Regions from separate parts of the Pseudoduganella sp. LjRoot289 genome, predicted to be linked through region 1. Evidence: predicted binding sites of a transcription regulator. Region 1 holds the regulator's gene; the other holds the start of a gene.
What was found. The regulator FNR, encoded in region 1, switches genes on or off when oxygen is low (the NO sensors DNR and NnrR bind a similar motif). The targets are predictions, from matches to a motif close to TTGATNNNNATCAA.
Positions count from the first base shown of each region.

Region 2: a site for FNR is predicted at 2,060-2,073, ahead of ACSQ8Y_RS04170 (hemerythrin domain-containing protein). Genes of this name have one in related genera too.

Region 1 is NZ_CAXUPN020000001.1:5,663,416-5,666,811, reverse strand. It holds gene ACSQ8Y_RS24285 (MarR family winged helix-turn-helix transcriptional regulator) at 16-459, opposite strand; gene ACSQ8Y_RS24280 (YgaP-like transmembrane domain) at 601-822, shown strand; gene ACSQ8Y_RS24275 (RNA polymerase sigma factor) at 809-1,327, shown strand; gene fnr (fumarate/nitrate reduction transcriptional regulator Fnr) at 1,374-2,132, shown strand; gene ACSQ8Y_RS24265 (FixH family protein) at 2,139-2,666, opposite strand; gene ccoG (cytochrome c oxidase accessory protein CcoG) at 2,677-3,396, opposite strand, start outside.
Region 2 is NZ_CAXUPN020000001.1:930,631-934,026, reverse strand. It holds gene ACSQ8Y_RS04175 (DUF349 domain-containing protein) at 1-1,199, opposite strand, end outside; gene ACSQ8Y_RS04170 (hemerythrin domain-containing protein) at 1,272-1,985, opposite strand; gene ACSQ8Y_RS04165 (bifunctional acetate--CoA ligase family protein/GNAT family N-acetyltransferase) at 2,116-3,396, opposite strand, start outside.

The DNA.
Region 1 (3,396 bases):
CGGCGGAATGGCAATTCAGGAAAGATTGCTGTTCAGTTTATCAAGTCCGTTGGCCAACTGCTCCACGTCCTGGTGCGTGATGGCGCAGGCGTGGGCGATCCGCTCGCTCACGCGCAGGCCGGCCGCGCGCAAATCCTTGCCCTTTTGCGTCAGCGTCAGCACGCGGTTGCGCTCATCCTGTGGGTCGCGCCCGCGCAGCAGATAGCCTTCGGCTTCCAGCCGTTTGACCAGCGGCGTGATCGAGCCGGAGTCCTGCTGCAGGCGCTGGGCGATGTCCTTGATGCCCACGCCCTCCTCCTCCCACAGCACCACCATCACCAGATATTGTGGATAAGTGAGATTAAGCTCGGCCAGCATGGGCTTGTACAGCTGCGTCATCTTCAGCGATGTCGAATACAGCTTGAAGCACAGGTGCTGGTCCAGGATGGGGGGACGGGGTGGTTTTTTTGCGGCGGTCATGGGCGTAGCCTAACCCGCCCGGCCGGAAAAGAAAAATATTTTGAAAAATATTCGGCAAGCGGCGAATCCAGATGCGGCGCGCCCGCCTCTGGTCTGGGGAGGCTGGTCCTCATCTAGCCAACTATCCCAAAGGAGGGCAAAATGTTCTATGTTAAGAATGTGACAAGCGGCGAGCGCGTGCTGCGCGTGGCAGCCGGGCTGCTGGCGGCGGCTATCGCCTGGCTCGGCGTTGGCGGTATGGCCGGCGCCCTGCTGGCGGCATCGGCCGGCGGCATCGCGGCCACGGGCTTGTTCGGCTTCTGCCCCATGTGCGCCATGTTTGGGCGCCGTCTCGATAAAGTGAAAAAGAATGGCACTCTCTGAAACACATTGGCCTGTGCTGGACGCCGCCCACGGCGGCGATCCGGCCGCGCTGGCCCAGTTGCTGCGCCTGTGCCAGCCCGATATCCGCCGCTACGCCCGGCGCTCCTGCCTGGCCGGCGACATCGACGACGCGGTGCAGGAAGCGCTGCTGGTACTGTCGCGCCGCCTGGCTTCCTTGCGCGTGCTGGCGGCCTTCTCCGGCTGGATGTTCAAGGTGGTGCAGCGCGAGTGCCGCCGCCTGGGGCGGATCGCGCTCAACTACGACCCCTACGACGAAGAGCGCGCCGAGCAGTGGCTGGCCGCGCAGGACACGGCCGGGCTGCGCCTGGACCTGGTGCAGACGCTTGAGTCGTTGCCGGCCGACTACCGCCAGGCGATCTTGCTGCGCGACTTCGCCGAGATGAGCATCGCCGAAATCGCCGCGGAACTGGGCCTGAGCGTGCCGGCGGCGAAAAGCCGTTTGCACCGCGCGCGCCAGATGGCGCGGGAATACCTGATCGCCTGACTGCGGATTAGGCGTGCGGCAGGGCGGGATCGATTACACTGGACGCATGAGTATCGAGCTGCCCTCCCTGACCATCCCCGGCATGACGGTCGACGTGCTGCGCGCCAGCTGCGCCACCTGCAGCATGCACCAGCTTTGCCTGCCGATGGGACTGGGCGAAGCCGACATGGAACGCCTGGACCAGATCATCGGCCGCCGCCGCAAGGTGCCGCGCGGCGGCACGCTGTTCCGCATCGGCGACGCCTTTACCAGCCTGTATGCGATCCGTCTCGGCCATTTCAAGACCTACCAGGTGAACCCGGACGGCGCCGAGCAGATCACCGGCTTCCAGATGGCCGGCGAGCTGCTCGGCATGGACGCCATCAGCACCGACCGCCACCACTGCAACGCCCTGGCGCTGGAAGACAGCGAGGTGTGCGAGATACCGTTCTCCAGCCTGCAGCAATTGCTGGCCGATATGCCAACCTTGCTGCGCCATTTCCATCGCATGATGAGCCAGGAGATCACGCGCGAGCAGAGCGTGATGTTGTTGCTGGGCAATATGCAGGCCACCCAGCGTTTCGCCGCCTTCATCGTCAACCTGTCCTCGCGCTACGAGGCGCGCGGCTATTCGGCCACCCAGTTCCAGCTGCGCATGTCGCGCGAGGAAATCGGCAACTACCTGGGGCTGACCATCGAGAGCATCAGCCGCCTGCTGTCCAGGTTCAAGAAGGAAGGCTTGCTCAGGGTGAGCAACCGCGAAATCGAGCTGCTCGATCCGCCGCGCCTGAAGGCCATCACGGCCGGCACCGACCGCTGCGGCTGACCTTCGTCAATCGGCCCGCACGGTGATTTCGCGCTGCAGCGGCCAGTTCCAGTTGCCTTCCAGGCGCCACTCGCGCTGCCCGCTCTCCAGCAGCACCTGCCAGCGGCTGCGCTCCAGCATCGGCAGCACGGCGCCGAAAACCCCGTCCTCGGCGGGCTTCAATTCCAGCATGATGTCCTTGGCCGGCTGCGTGGCATGCGCCAGGCGCAGTGTCACGCGCCGGGGAACGGCGTGCTGCGCGCTGTCGATCTTCCCGGTCAGGATGCCGCGCGCCACGTCGTAACGCAGCACGGCGGACAAGCCCAGCGCGCTGGCGGCCTTGTCGCGCCGCAGGTCCTGGTTGATGGCCTTGCCGCGCTTGTAGTAGTCGCCCGCCACCAGCGCATCCGCTTGCGAGAAGGCCAGCCAGCCGGTGTAGAAGCCCGCCAGCAGCACGATGAAGGGCCCCAGCATCAGCAGCCATGGCCAGCGCTGCTCCCACCATGGCCGCGGCGCGGAGTCCCTGGGTTTCTTTATTGCAGGGGATTGCATCATCTTTTCCTTGTCATCTGCGCGGTACGATGAATACCGCTTTTTCCTTCACCCGCAGCGCCGGATCGTCCAGCGCCGTCAGTTCGATCGCTATCTTGTTCGAGCCTTTTTCGCCATCGCCGTGTGCGGCCCGCAGGCGGACCGGCACGGCCCGCGTCTCCGTGCCGGCCAGCGCCACCTCGGCGGGCGTGACCAGCGCCAGCGAGGGCAGGCCGGAGACGCTGATACGGTAGCGGTGTTGCCGCTCCGAGGTGTTCATGATTTGCAGGCGGTAGACGTTCTCTATCATGCCGTCCTCCACCTCGCGCCCCATGGCGCCCCGGTCGCGTATCACGTCCATCTTCAGGGGTGTGCGCAGCCACAGCGCGCTACCCACGGCGCCCACGATCAGGGCCAGGATGGCCGCGTACACCAGCACCCTCGGGCGCAGCGCGTGGCGGCGGATCTGCGCCGGCGTGTAGCCTTCGGCCAGCGCGTGGTCGGTGCTGTAGAGGATCAGCCCGCGCGGCTGGCCGGTCTTGTCCATCACGCCGTTGCAGGCGTCCACGCAGGCGGCGCAGCCTATGCATTCGTACTGCAGGCCCTTGCGGATGTCGATGCCGACCGGGCAAACCTGCACGCACATGGAACAGTCGATGCAGCTGCCGCCGGCGCCCCCTGCGCCGTTCGCCGCCTTTTTTCCCAGAGGGCCGCGCGGCTCGCCGCGTTTTGCGTTGTAGGTGATGATCAGGGT
Region 2 (3,396 bases), 4.7 Mb from region 1:
CTGCCTGCCTGGCCATGGCCGTTGCGGCCCGGCGCGGCGGCGCGTGCGCCGACAGCGTCGCCGCCGTGGCTGGCATCGCCCGGCATGCCGTCGGCGCCGGCGCCAGTGCCAGTGCCAGTGCCAGTGCCAGTATTGGCGCCGGATTTAGCGTCGGTATTGGCGCCGGTATTGGCGCCGGCGTCTGCGCCGCCCTGGTCACGGGAGGCGCCGTCGCGCCCGCCGCTACGCGGGCCTGCGCCCTCGCCTGCGCGGCCGCCGTTGCCCTGGACGCCGTCGCGGCCCGCTTTACGGCCGCCGTCGGCCGGCCTGGCTGCCGGCACGGTGGCCAGCAAGGCGTCGAATTCCTGCTGGACAGCCGAGGCTTGCGCATTGCCGGGCAAGCGCGGCAGGGATTGCCAGCTGCGTTTCAGTTCGTCCGCGTTCAGCGTCGCCGCGTCGGCCTCGCGCCAGCCTGCCAGCGCTGCGCGGCGGGCCGCGAAGGCGGCGGTACTGCTGCGCGCCTCGGCCATGGCGCTTTCGAAGTCGGCCAGCAGATTGCGCGGCAAGGCGCCGCTCTCGGGCGCCGCCACGTGACGGGCGTGCTCTTCGGCCAACGCGTCCAGCTGGCTGGCGTCGGCATCGCCGGCCGCCACGCGGCGCACGGCGGCCAGGGCGTCCAGCGCGGCGCGCTGCAGGGCCACCTGATCCTCCAGCCGCTTGCCCAGCGCGCTGCGCACGCCGTCGAATTCCTCGGCCAGCTCGGGCGCGGGCGCGATCACCTTCCACATGCGGTCCAGCTCGGCCACCTGGTTGGGCGTCAGCTTCTCGTCGGCTTGCAGCTTGCGCGCGGTGGCAATGGTGGCGATGGCCTGGCGCTGCTCGGCCTGCTGGTGGCGGATCGCGTCCAGGCGCGACTGCATCAGCTTGGCCACGCGGCGGTCCGTGTTGCGCATGGCTTGCTGGACCTTCTCCAGCGCCGGCTGCGACAGCACGTGCGCCGCGGCGGCCAGCCGCACGTCGGCGAATTCGCTTTGCAGTATCAGTTCGACAGCGGCGGCCTCGTCGTCAGCGAGCGCCTTGGCGCGCTCGGCTTGGGCGGCGCGGCGCGATGCGGTCTGTTCGGCCTGGGCAGATGCGGCCGCGGCGGCGGCGGCCTGCTCGGCGCTGGCCGGCTGGCCATTCGGCGTTTCTTCAGGCCGCTTAAAGAGGAATTCGAACATGATGGGCTATCGCTGTGTCAAAACCACCATGATAGCAAAGGATCACGAAATACTTTGCCGCCCATCGCAAAGCTATTCGGCCAATGCACGGCTGGGCGGACGCTGGCGGCGCGGACGCTCATATTCGGACACGGGAATGTTGGTGTCGAGCTCATCGTCCGGCATCACCACCGGCAGCACGGCCAGTGCCGGCAGCAGCTCGTCCTCGGCGCTGTGAACCGCTTTCGCTTTCACGGCGGGCGCCTCGACCAGGTGCAAATGGCCGCCCTTGCAGCGGCGCGCCTCGGCCACGTTGGCGTCGTGCAGCAGGAACTGGTTGGCGATGGCGAACCAGGACTCGCCGCCGATCACGGTGCGGGCCACCGCAAACAACTCCTTCTCTTCCTTGTCCAGCCGCTTCAGCAGCGAGTCGCAGAACGCGTCGATGCCGGCGCAGATTTCCTGCACGCGCTGTTCCGATTCGTCCTTCGAATCCGACACTTGCTGCTGCAGCGAGCGGATCACGCCCAGCGCCACATCGTTCAGGCGGTTCAACTCGTCAAGCAGCTGGTTGGCCTGTTCGGTGGCCTGGCGGATCGCCGGTATCAGATACATCTCGATTTTGCGCCAGTGGCAAGCCTGGTACAGCCGGTTCAGCGACTCGCACGCGAACTCCAGCTGCGACAAGGTCAAGCTGTTCTGGTGCAGCAGCGTGGACTGCACATACTTCTGGAACGATAGCAGACTGACGCGTATGCTGGCTTGCTCGACCGATAGAGCAACCAAGGTGTATGTGGCCGTTAACATTCTTACTCCAAGCTAGGATCACAAAAAGCGACGAGGCGGAAGTAAAAGTGTAAATAAGGTCGACGACCAATACTTTGACATAGAACAAACCGTTCCAGTATTGATGGGTCAACTTGCGGAACAACAACGGTTACGACGGGGTTTGCACCTGAGTTTGCAAATTGAGCAGTAACTTGGCCATCCCTGGCTCCTGCGACGCACTGACCGAACCGCCGAAGCGTCGGACCAGCTGCTGGACACCGCCATTCTCAGACAACGCTTCGCCGACTATCGCCGCAGTGCCTCGGCTGCGGAAATAATCGATCAGCTTTGCAAACAGAATAGCGCCAAGACCCATTCCCTTCAAGTCCGAACGCACCAAAATTGCGAATTCAGCACATTGATTGTCGGGGTCAGCAACAGCACGCACTACCCCTAGTGTTTCAGGCCTGCCATCGACACCGATGCGGGTTGCAATGAAGGCCATGGCGCGGTCGTAATCGATTTGCGTCAGGCGTGCCAGCTGCGCCGGCTGCAATTCGCGCATGGCCGAAAAGAAACGCAGGCGCACGTCGTCCGGGTGCAGCCTGGCAAAAAATTCGACATGCTGCGGCCCGTCTTCCGGGCGGATGGGACGCAGCACCAGCGGCCCGCCCCGCCATGCGACCTCCTGCTCCAGTTCTTGCGGATAGGCGCGGATGGCCAGCCGGAAACTGGCGCGCGGCGGCCCGAGCGTGATACTGGCGTCCAGCGCCGCCACGCCGCCGGCGCCGGCCAGCAGCGGGTTGATGCCGAGGCTGGCCAATTCGCACGTGTCGGCCACCAGGTCGGACACCTGCACCAGGGCGCGGCAGATGGCGTCGCTGTCGGCGGGCGGACGCTGGCGCGAGCCGGCCAGCACACGCGCCAGGTGGCTACGTTCCAGCAAGTCGCGCGCCAGCACCATGTTCAGCGGCGGCAGGCCGACGGCGCCGCCCTCCACGCCGGCGTCCGCGCCGCCGTCCGGCCCGCCAGCCGCGAAGCCGGCGACGGTACCGGCTTGCGCGCCGCCGGGCCCGACGCTGATCACCGGGCCGAACACGGGGTCGTCATGCACGCCGATGGCAAGTTCGTGGGAGGCGGCCAGCGCCTCGGCGGCCGCTTGCGCGCCGGATTCCAGCATGCGCACGCCGTAGGCGGCCAGCACGGCGCGCGTCCCGGCGGCGTCCAGTGCGCTGCGCCCCTCGGCCATGGCCGCAGCGACCAAGGCGCGCGCGGCGGCGCGTTCCGGCTTGCCGCCGGCTGGCAACTGGCCCGGCACTTCCATCAACAACTCCTGGTTACGGCGGTATTGCACCATCTGCATGAAGCCGCGCACCGCCTGCTCCGGCGTGTCGTAGGTCGGCAGGCCGGCGCCGGCGAAGATGCGGCGCGCCCCGGCCACGGCGGCGCC